DNA from 2 places in the Brevibacillus sp. LEMMJ03 genome. Region 1 is predicted to be linked to the other one. Evidence: predicted binding sites of a transcription regulator. Region 1 holds the regulator's gene; the other holds the start of a gene.

Region 1 (5,692 bases):
GCGAAACGGCTGGCGGGAGCCCATCTACACGATCATTACCGACTACACCATTCATCCGTCATGGATCAATCATCACATCAATTATTACTTTATCGCGCATGAACAGTTGTATTACCTGGTGGACATCTACCGGCACGATCATCGGAAGTTCATCCCGCTGGGGATTCCAATCATGCGCAAGTTCCGCCAACCGTTGGACAAGGAGTTCATCCGGCAGAAACTGCAGCTTGAGCCTGGCACGCGCTGCATTGTCCTTTCCGGAGGCGGACTGGGACTCGGTTCCATGGAGCAGGTTCTGGACGGACTGGAAGCGATCAACCTACCGCTGAAGACCTTTATCCTCACCGGTACCAACGACAAGCTGTATCGCAAGGTATCCGCACGCACCTACCGACACGAGGTGGTGCCGCTGCGGTTTATCAATAACTTTCACGAGTACCTGGAGATTGCCGATCTGATCGTCACCAAATCCGGGGGACTGACGACGGCTGAAGTGATGAGCAAACAGGTGCCGATGATTATTTACAACCCCCTGCCGGGCCAGGAGGAACGCAACAGCCACTTTTTGCTCAACAACGGCTGTGCCGTTCACGCCAACGTGTCCGAGCAGTTGATTTATTTTATCGAGGAATTGCTGCACAATCCGACGAAGGTGGAATACATGAAAAGAATGGCACAAAAAATAGCCAAACCGGATGCTGCAGAACGCATCGCCGATTTCATTCACAACGACATGACAACCCTGTTTGGAGAAGACAAAGAGACAGAGTAACCGGACAGGACGAGGAGGGAGCCATGAGTATACCGTACGCTGTTTTGTTTGACATGGACGGAACCCTGCTGCAGACGGAGAAGCTGTCGACGCCTGCGTTCCAGCGGACGTTTGAACAGCTCCGCGAACAGGGGCTGTGGGACGGGCCCGCCCCCGACGAGCGGGAATTGGTCAACGTCTTGGGTCTGACGATTGAGCAGGTCTGGGCAAAATTGCTGCCGGGAATCAGCGAGGATACCAAAAAAACGGCCGACCGGCTGCTGCTGGAAAACGAGCTGGCCCTGCTGCGGCAGAACGTCACGGATCTCTACCCGGGTGTCCGCGAAGTGCTTGCGAAGCTGCATGCCCGGGGCGTGGCCCTGTTTGTCGCCAGCAACGGGCAGGAACGGTACATCGAAGCCATCTGCGAGCATTACGGGCTGACGCCGCTGTTTACCGACCTGTACTCCGCGGGCCGCTTTCACACGCGTTCCAAACGGGATCTCGTCGCCAAACTGCTGCGTGATCACGACGTGAAACAGGCCGTCATGGTGGGAGACCGGCACTCCGATGTGGAGGCGGGTAAAGCGAACGGCCTGTTTACCGTGGGCTGCGACTTCGGCTTTGCCAAACCGGGGGAACTGGACGGAGCCGATGTGATCATCACCGAATTCTCGCAGCTGCCGGACCACCTGCCGGCCCCAACAACAGTCAACAGCAACCATCCCTAAACCATCCGCCGGGGATGGTTTTTGTTTTGGTTTCAACCGAAGCCTTTTTGCCTACACTAGAAAGTGTATTCCCCTCTTGCATCCGCGGCGTAAAGCCATTATAATCAAAGTCAAAGATAGTCAAAGTCAAGAACAAACACAGTGGAACAGGAGGCGACGACTTGCGGAACATCTCGGACATTATTGAGCAGCATCTCAAGCGCATCATTCAAGAGAGTCCGACCGGCTCTGTCGAGATACAGCGCAGCGAGCTTGCCGACCTATTTCAGTGTGTGCCGTCTCAGATCAACTACGTCATCAACACCCGCTTTACGGTCGAAAAAGGATACATCGTCGAAAGCAAGCGCGGCGGGGGCGGCTACATCCGCATCCGCAAAGTGCAGATCGTCAGCAAGGCCCGGCTGCAGGAGCTGTTGACCGAGGAGCTGATCGGCGAGAGCATCTCCCAGGGAGTTGGTCATGCGATTGTCGACCGCTTGCTGGAGGAAGGATTGATCAACAACCGGGAAGCGGCCCTGATGAAAATCGCCACCTCGCGCAATGTGCTGACGGTGGAAGCTGAAGTGCGCGACCGCCTGCGGGCCAACATTTTAAAACAGATGATTGCTGCCATTTTGCTGCGGTAAGAACATTCACCAAGCCAACCCGGACTGTCAAGCAACCGGTTAGGAGGGACGATCTGATGAACTGTGAAGAATGCGGGAAACGACCGGCGACGCTGCATTTGACCAAAATCGTCAACGGTGAAAAAACCGAATATCATATTTGTGAGCACTGCGCTCAGGAAAAAGGGGATGTCTTTGCCGGTTTTCACAACTTCAGCATCAACAATCTCCTTTCGGGGCTGTTGCACTTTGATCCGATGACCAAAAAATCGCAGGAAACGGCACAAAAGCCGCTGCGCTGCGAAACCTGCGGGCTCACGTACGCCCAGTTCAGCAAAAGCGGCCGGTTCGGCTGCAGCGATTGCTACACGTTTTTGGGCGACCGGCTGGATCCGCTCTTCCGCCGGATTCACGGCAATACCCAGCATATGGGGAAAGTGCCGGAGCGAACCGGCGGTCAGCTCAAGCTGCGCAAAGAGCTGGAACAGCTAAAAAGCGCGCTGCAGCGCTATGTCGCCAGCGAAGAGTTCGAAAAGGCGGCCGAAATCCGCGACCGCATCCGGGCGCTGGAACAAAAAATCGCGCAATCGTAAGCAGGGGGAGGTGAGGCGGATATGTCCCAACAGAAGTTCATGCAAAACCCGTGGAGCAACTGGATGAAAGGGGAGGGACCCGATTCCGACATCGTCATCAGCACGCGGCTGCGCATCGCTCGCAACCTGCGGCAGCATCCGTTCCCGCTGCTCGCCACCGATTCCCAGGCGGAAGAGGTGGTGAAGAAAGTGGCGGAGGTGAGCAAGGTCGAAGCGATGAAAAATCGTTCGCCGCTCCAGTTGATCCAGATGGACCAGCTAAGCCCGCTGGAGAAACGCGTGCTGGTGGAAAAACACCTGATCAGTCCCCACCTTGCCGAGGAATCCCGCAAAGGGGCCGTCCTGCTCAGCGAGGATGAATCGGTCAGCATCATGGTGAACGAGGAGGACCACATCCGCATTCAGGTGCTGCTGCCCGGGTTCCAGTTGAATGAAGCATGGGAGATCGGCACCAAAATCGACGACGTGTTTGAAAAGCACCTGACGTACGCGTTTGACGAGAAGCGGGGATACCTGACGAGCTGTCCGACCAACGTCGGCACCGGCATCCGCGCCTCGGTCATGCTGCATCTGCCGGCCCTGGTGATGACCCAGCAGATCAACCGCATTCTGCAGGCGATCAATCAGGTGGGACTGGTGGTCCGGGGCATCTACGGCGAAGGCAGCGAAGCGCTGGGCAACCTGTTCCAGCTTTCCAACCAGGTGACGCTGGGGATGTCGGAGGCGGACATTTTGTCCAACCTTTACAGCGTCGCGCGGCAGATCATCGAACAGGAGCGCGTTGCCCGCCGCTACCTGATGGAGCACTCCCGCGTCGACCTGGAGGACCGCATCTTCCGTTCGTACGGCATTTTGCGGTACGCGCGGACGATGGAATCGAAGGAAGCGTCACAGCGCCTCTCCGACGTTCGGCTGGGCCTCGATCTGGGCCTCATCAAAAACGTTTCGCACCAGTTGTTGAACGAGCTGCTGGTGACGACTCAGCCCGGGTTCCTGCAGCATCGCGCGGGGCAGAAGCTGACGCCGGAACAGCGGGACGAACGGCGGGCCCGCCTGATTCGGGAGCGCCTCTCCGCCCACTGAGAACATCGGTTGATGATCGACGGAATCACGCATTAGTTTTATCCATAGAGAGAACATACTGGTTGGAGGTGTACGCGATATGATGTTTGGACGTTTTACCGAACGAGCTCAAAAGGTGTTGGCGCTGGCGTTGGAGGAAGCCGTCCGCTTGGGTCACAAGGACATTGGCACCGAGCACGTGCTCCTCGGACTGATCAGGGAAGGCGAAGGCATTGCCGCCAAGGCGCTGCAATCGCTGGGGCTTGGTCTCGACAAGATCCAAAGCGAAGTGGAGTCGCTGATCGGCCGCGGCACGGAACAAACCGGAGGCAACTACACGCCCAACTACACCCCCCGTGCCAAAAAGGTCATTGAACTGTCCATGGACGAAGCGCGCAAGCTGGGTCACACCTACGTCGGCACGGAGCACATCCTGCTCGGCCTGATCCGCGAAGGGGAGGGCATCGCCGCGCGGATCATGAACAACCTGGGCGTCAGCCTGAACAAAGCCCGCCAGCAAGTGCTGCAGCTCCTGGGAAGCTCTGAAATGATGAACGCCCATCAGCCGTCCGGCGGCAATCCGGCGGCCAACACGCCGACCCTGGACAGCCTGGCCCGCGACTTGACGGCGATTGCCCGCGAAGGCGGCCTGGACCCGGTGATTGGCCGGCAGAAGGAAATTGAACGCGTGATCCAGGTGCTCAGCCGCCGGACCAAAAACAACCCGGTGCTGATCGGGGAGCCCGGCGTCGGGAAGACCGCGATCGCCGAAGGGCTTGCGCAGAAGATTGTCAACAACGAAATTCCCGAAACGCTGCGCGACAAGCGCGTCATGACGCTGGACATGGGCACCGTAGTGGCGGGAACCAAGTACCGCGGCGAATTTGAAGACCGGTTGAAAAAGATCATGGATGAAATCCGCCAGGCGGGCAACATCATCCTGTTCATCGACGAGCTGCACACCCTGATCGGGGCGGGCGGCGCGGAAGGCGCGATCGACGCTTCCAACATCCTCAAGCCGGCGCTGGCCCGCGGTGAACTGCAGTGCGTCGGCGCGACCACGCTGGACGAATACCGCAAATACATCGAGAAGGACGCGGCCCTGGAGCGCCGTTTCCAACCGATTCAGGTGGATGAACCGACAGTGGAGGACGCGATCAAGATCCTGCACGGATTGCGCGACCGCTACGAAGCGCACCACCGCGTCAAAATCACGGACGAGGCAATCGAACAGGCGGTGAAGCTGTCTGACCGCTACATCACCGACCGCTTCCTGCCGGACAAGGCGATTGACCTGATCGACGAGGCGGCTTCCAAGGTGCGTTTGCAATCCTTTACCGTACCGCCGAATCTGAAAGAGCTGGAAAGCCGCCTGGAAGAAGTGCGCAAGGAAAAGGACGCGGCTGTCCAATCGCAGGAGTTTGAAGAAGCGGCGGCGCTGCGCGACCAAGAGCAGAAGCTGCGCGAAGAACTGGAGAAGACGAAAAAAGATTGGAAAGAGCGTCAGGGCAAGCTGAACATGGAAGTGACGCCGGAGGACATCGCCCATGTGGTGGCCAACTGGACCGGCATCCCCGTGGTCAAATTGAAGGAAGAAGAGACGGAGCGCCTGCTGAAGATGGAGGAGATTTTGCATGACCGCGTCATCGGCCAGGACGAAGCGGTCAAGTCCATCTCCCGTGCGATCCGCCGCGCCCGTGCCGGTCTGAAGGACCCGAAACGGCCGATCGGTTCGTTCATCTTCCTCGGCCCGACCGGCGTCGGGAAAACGGAATTGGCCCGCGCTGTGGCCGAAGCCCTGTTCGGCGACGAAGACGCGATGATCCGCATCGACATGTCCGAGTACATGGAGAAGCATTCGACCGCCCGTCTCGTCGGCGCGCCTCCGGGATACATCGGCTACGACGAAGGCGGCCAGCTCACGGAAAAAGTTCGCCGCAGACCGTACTC
Region 2 (5,692 bases), on a different contig from region 1:
TAAGGAATACTTCTCATACATTTTCAACGGGTTCAAGGAACTGGATGAACAAACCTGCCATTTTTGCTTGATCGCCAACCAGGAAACCCTCTATGAACGGCTCAGAAGGCGAGGAGAAGCGGAGGGGAACTGGTGTTACCGGCAGATCCCAGCGTGTGTGGAGGCCTATCAGGACACATGCTTTGAAGAGAAGATCATGACGGATGGGGTACCGGTAGAGGAAATAGTCGATTACGTGAGAAAACGTATCGATGTGTTGGCAAAGACTGCCGAGAGGGTCCTTGATTAATCGGAGGGATTTGGCGTAGCCGCATAAAAACCTCCCGGAACGTGTCTTTTCGGTCGGGACGGCTGCATGTTTTCCCGCCGGACGGGGAAATGCTAACAGATGAAACAGGAGAGGCTTCCACCCGCAACCGCATGCGAATGGGAGCTTCCATCACCCGGTACACAGCCGCGCTGAAGGAGGAAGACGTGTGGAGAACAACCGTGACGCCCAATACGAAGGACGCGACCAGTTTGACATGGACATTGACCGCATGATAAACGAGGGGCTCGGCGGCGGACAGGTGACCGACCAGAACGGACTGATCGAGGAGACGACCACCGATACCATGACCGGAGCCAGCACGGCCCGCGACAACCGCTGACAGCACCAAGGGAGGGATTCACGCATGGATGTGAAGCGCGCACAGGAAATCCTGCGCTCCTCGGACAAAATCGAAGTCCAATACAAGGGGCAGCCGGTCTGGATCGACGGTGTGGATGAACGAACCGCGACGGCCCGCGTACACGCCGAAGGCAACCCGGCCAACAGCATGACGGTCGAGGTCGGACAGTTGGTGGAGAAGTAATTGCAAAAACGAGGGGAGGGGCATGACGGCCTTTCCCCTCGAGTTATGTCTGGCTTTCCGTAGCTGGGGAGGGGGGGATACGCATCTTCCGTTTTCAGTAAATGTTTCATATAGTTAGTAGTATCAAAACCATTGGGAAAAGGATCTGAAAACGATGCGGCGTTACGATCAATCATTAGGCATGGCAGTAAGCGCAAAAACGTATGGGCAGGTAGGGGCGGCGGCTTTGGTGCTGTTCAGTTCGCTGTTGGTCTGGATTGTCCTGAAGGAGCAGAGCAGTATCTATCAGGATGACTACATGCAAAAAAGCGCCGTATTCTTGCCCTACAAATATAAGGTGGAGTATCGGGAAGAGGGACAAGGGGAAACGACCGAGTACTATTCGTTTGTGACGCCCGATCAAACAGTAACCGGCAGGCCGAAGGAGGCGGGGAACGCACGCCTGATGGAAGCGGTGGAACGGAAAATCGAGGCGATTCTCCGCAGGGAAAGCGATCTGTACCGGTATGGATTACTGCTGGTCTATTCCGCATGGTGCTGGAGGATCTTGCGAAACGATCCGGCTCCCAAGGATCTGCACGGGATCGCCCTCATGTTTTGCCTGTATTTTGCGTTTTCCATCGGGGGAGTCTGGCTCGACATCAGCCAGGATGCCGAACAGATCGGCCGTTATCTAAGCCGTCTGTAGGAGGAAGAACAAGGGCAGCATCTCGCAGGAAAAGGCCATAAACAAAAAACACCCGGCGTACAGGCCGGGTGCCGCGCTTCGAGGGGAATATCCCGTGAAGCCTATTATTTTTTCGAAGAGGATTCCGGTGTGATCACTTTGTCGATCAGGCCGTACTCCAGCGCTTCCTGGGCGGTGAGGAAGTTGTCGCGGTCCGTGTCTTTCTGAATCCGCTCCAGCGGCTGACCGGTGCGCTCGGCGAGGATTTTGTTCAGGTGTTCGCGCATTCTCAGGATGCGTTTGGCGGCGATTTCGATGTCGCTCGCCTGGCCTTGCGCGCCGCCGAGCGGCTGGTGAATCATCACTTCGCTGTTTGGCAGGGCAAAGCGTTTGCCCTTGGCGCCCGCCGCCAGCAAAAAGGCCCCCATGGACGCGGCCATGCCGACACAAATGGTGGACACGTCCGGTTTGATGAATTGCATGGTATCGTAAATCGCCATACCGGCGGTAATCGAACCGCCCGGGCTGTTGATGTACAAGTGGATGTCTTTGTCCGGGTCCTCCGCCTGCAGGAACAGCAATTGCGCCACGACGATGTTGGCGACGGTGTCGTTGATCGGCGTTCCGAGAAAGATGATGCGGTCCTTCAGCAGGCGCGAATAAATATCGTATGCACGTTCACCGCGATTTGTCTGTTCGATGACGGTTGGAATCAAGTTCATATGCATTGAGCCTTCCTCCTCTCTTGGTAAGATTATCATACACGAAAGGTCAGTAAAGGTCAAACAGGTAACTGCAAGCCCTCTTCTCAGTTCTCTCCCAATCCCGCCTATCCTAAACCTTATGGCGTCAGAAATGTTTTATTCGCCTGACGGACCGCGCCGGCCAGCGCCCCAAGGAATGCCATCCAGACCGGCAGGGCGAACAGCCAGCCGGCAAACGGGATAATCAGCAGGCACTGCAGCGCCACCACGCCCAGCAGCTCGGCAAGCAGAGGGGAGAGCCGCCAGCGGAACCGCTCGGCCAGGCGGATGCCGATCCAGGAGCCGACAAACACCTTTGCCGACCAGGTAAGGAGCAGGAATGCCAACAGCAGCGTCACCGCCACCGGAATCCCGACGACGGTCACCAGCAGCACGAGCGAGAGGAGCGGCAGGCCGAGCACGAAGCCGGTTCCCCAGGTGAGCGCCTGTCCCGGGCGCCGGTCCAATTGGCTATAGATGCAGCTCAGCCCGGCCGGGAAGAGAAAGCGCACGGCCAGCCAGAGCAGCAGCGTGCTGAGCAGGGATGAGAGGCCCAGCAGGATGGGAAAGTAGGAAAAGACGTTTTGGTCGGCATTCACCGCCGGGGGGGAATACAGCTCCCTGCCCTTGAGGACGGCGCCGGAACCGATCACAGCCCGCTGCGGACTGGAGTAGACCAGATCGCCGCCGATCACGGCGGGCGCGTCAATCCGCAGGGAGCCGCAGTGGAGAAGCGAGATGCCTTCCCCGATTTCCCCCGTAATGCGCAGCGTGTTCGCCTTGCCGTTGGCTTCGCGGGCCACTTTGCCGTACAGGTCGGCATGGGGGGTAAACATCAGCAGGCTGCCGCCCACCTGGCCGCTTTGTTCCAGCACGATATGGCTGGAACCGGCGGTGACGTTTCGTTCCACCCTGCCCGAGATCGACAGGTTTTGCGTGAAGGCGCGCACATCCCCCTCGACGGTGCCGCCGATCCGAGTGGCGGCCGCGAACGAGAGGACATCTCCCGTGACGCGTCCGTTTACCTGCACGTTTTCCGCAAACACGTACAGGTCGCCGTCCACCGTTCCTTCGATCGTGACCGTGCTGGCGTTGACGGCCAGATCGCCGTCGTGAACCGCGTCAGCCGGCAGCACGTAACTTTGGCTCGACACCGCACTGAATGCATGGACCGCGCTTGCCGGCACGAGCAGGGAAACAGACAGCAGCAGGCATACGATTTGTCTGATCCGTCCCATCAGTCAACCTCCCGATTCCGCAGCCGGGATGGAGGGAAGGGATGGAAGCGTATGTTCACCAGCAGGAGCAGACCGATCAGCAGCAGCAGCGGCAGCGGCAGTGCCACCACGTATGCGCCGGGGACGTCGAACAGGTCTCCGGCGTTGTCCTTCAGCCACAGGGCCGACCCCCAAAAGAAGCGGGATGTCCAGGAGTTCCACGCCGAGGAAACCCAGTGAAACCACACGCTCTGCCAAAAAATGAGGTAACCTGCCGCAACAGCCAGAAGAGCGCTCGTCCCAAGCACCGCCCGCCACAGCAGGCGGCGGCGATGGCGCCTGTGCAGGATGGCAATGCCTTCAATCTGTGCCGCCGTCAGCGAGTCCAGCTCCAGCGGCGGCAGAGACGTATCCGCGGCGAAAAATGTCTCCGCCAGCAGACGCTGCTCGCCGGCCATCTGCTCCCACGACTGCCGGCAGTGAAAACAGTGGGCCAGGTGGTCTTCCACGCGGGCCGCTTCTTCGGCGGACAGCTCGTTGTCCCCGTACATCATCAGTGTCAGATCGTCAATATGCGGCATCGGCCATTCTCCTTTCCTCCCGATGTTTCTCCAGCAATTCTTTCAACTGCTTGCGGGCCCGGAACAGCCGGGTGCCCACGGTGTTTTTGTTCATCCCCACGATGCTGCCGATATCTTCATAGCTCATGTCTTCGACAAAACGGAGGGTCAGAATCAGCCGGTCGGTTTCGTTCAGGGTGTCCATGAGCGCGGTCAGCTCAGTGTGCGTCTCCTTTTCCACAAGGAACCGCTCCGGGCTTTTGACAGGCGCTGCGGGGTGTTTATGTACGTGCAGCAACAACTGTTCGTCCTCCAGCACGATCTCCCGTTTTTTGCGCAGGAAGTCGATGCACGTGTTGGAAGCGATGCGGTACAGCCAGGAGTGAAAGGGCAGTGCGGGATCGTATTTATGCAGATTCTGCGCGACCTTCAGCCAAATTTCGTTGTACAGGTCCTCACCGTCGTGATAGCCGCTGACCAACTTTCGGACGATGCGCATCACGCGCGGCGCAAACAACAGGACCAGCCGGTGAAACGCCCGCGGCTGTCCGTTCACAAACTGCTCGGCCAACCGGGCGGCTTCGCTGTTGATTCGCGCCAGTTCCTGATCCATCACGCATCCCTCCTCCCGTACAACAATACGGGATCGCCTCCGCCAAAATTTCAACAGACGGGGTCCCTTCTCCAACATAGCAGGAGAAACGATCGCCGGAAAGAGGGTTGTCCCGAGGCGGACTCAGGCTTCCTCCGCCTCTTCCGCTTCGGCAAGCTCGACAGCCAGGCGAAGCGTCGCGTTCATTTTCCGCCCCTTGATGATCGTGTATTCCTCCACCTGCCGGGCCTGCAGCTTGTTGATGGCCTCCGCCAATGCCTGTTCGTCCGTGAACGGCTGAATGGTCAGCAGACATTCCTCGTCGTTCGCTTCCTGGTAGATGAGGTACAATCGCTCGTTCGCCACGAGAGCCGCTCCCTCCTTGGACTTATCCACAGAGTTGTTAACAGGTTGTGCACAAAAACGTTTGTTCGCGGGATATGTGCCGTTTCTTCATAGTGTGGCATGTTGGAGCAGGAAGGCTCATAGGGAACTTTTGGGAGAAAAAAGAGGGAATAAAACGATTAATGTCAAATATTTTCAAATTGGTAATTATTTCATTGATCAAGGGGTGTTACCATGCTTCGCAAAATGCCAGCCATGCTGCTGATGGCAGCACTGTTGACCGGAAGCGTCGCGGCAGCCGCCGCCTCTGCCCAGGCGGCACCGGTCCAACAGCAAAAAATCAAAGTCGTGCTGAACGGAAAGGAACTGGTCTTCCCGCAGGACGTAGTGACGGAAAACGGTGTGGCCTACGTCAACGCCAGCACGCTTGCCATTGCCCTCGACGGTACGGCCGCCTGGGACAGCATGACCCATTCCGTGCTGATCGCCAAAAACAACAAGTACGCGCTGCGCATGTACCAAAACAAAACCTTCGCGTACAAAAACGGCAAGGAGACCAACGTGCCGCATCCCCCGCGCGTGACGACCGGCGCCGTGCTCGTGCCGCTGGTGTTCGTGGCGAAGGAGTTGGGGGCGACCGTCTCCTACGACGCCAAGCATCTGACCTACAACCTGTCCATCAAGACGGAGAAGTAAGCGGCCTGGCGGATTCAT

What was found. The regulator CtsR, encoded in region 1, represses protease genes until heat stress. The targets are predictions, from matches to a motif close to ATGGTCAATAAAGGTCAAACA.
Region 2: a site for CtsR is predicted at 2,289-2,309, ahead of clpP (ATP-dependent Clp endopeptidase proteolytic subunit ClpP). Genes of this name have one in related genera too.

The regions. Positions count from the first base shown of each region.
Region 1 is NZ_VKJN01000020.1:57,477-63,168, reverse strand. It holds gene FOI68_RS19835 (MGDG synthase family glycosyltransferase) at 1-772, shown strand, start outside; gene FOI68_RS19830 (HAD family hydrolase) at 796-1,482, shown strand; gene FOI68_RS19825 (CtsR family transcriptional regulator) at 1,644-2,108, shown strand; gene mcsA (protein-arginine kinase activator protein McsA) at 2,165-2,680, shown strand; gene mcsB (protein-arginine kinase McsB) at 2,702-3,763, shown strand; gene FOI68_RS19810 (ATP-dependent Clp protease ATP-binding subunit) at 3,843-5,692, shown strand, end outside.
Region 2 is NZ_VKJN01000026.1:452-6,143, forward strand. It holds gene FOI68_RS21200 (AAA family ATPase) at 1-289, shown strand, start outside; gene FOI68_RS23640 (hypothetical protein) at 477-650, shown strand; gene FOI68_RS21205 (H-type small acid-soluble spore protein) at 675-854, shown strand; gene FOI68_RS21210 (hypothetical protein) at 1,009-1,542, shown strand; gene clpP (ATP-dependent Clp endopeptidase proteolytic subunit ClpP) at 1,647-2,243, opposite strand; gene FOI68_RS21220 (bactofilin family protein) at 2,363-3,502, opposite strand; gene FOI68_RS21225 (zf-HC2 domain-containing protein) at 3,502-4,062, opposite strand; gene FOI68_RS21230 (RNA polymerase sigma factor) at 4,049-4,654, opposite strand; gene FOI68_RS21235 (hypothetical protein) at 4,778-4,999, opposite strand; gene FOI68_RS21240 (copper amine oxidase N-terminal domain-containing protein) at 5,213-5,674, shown strand.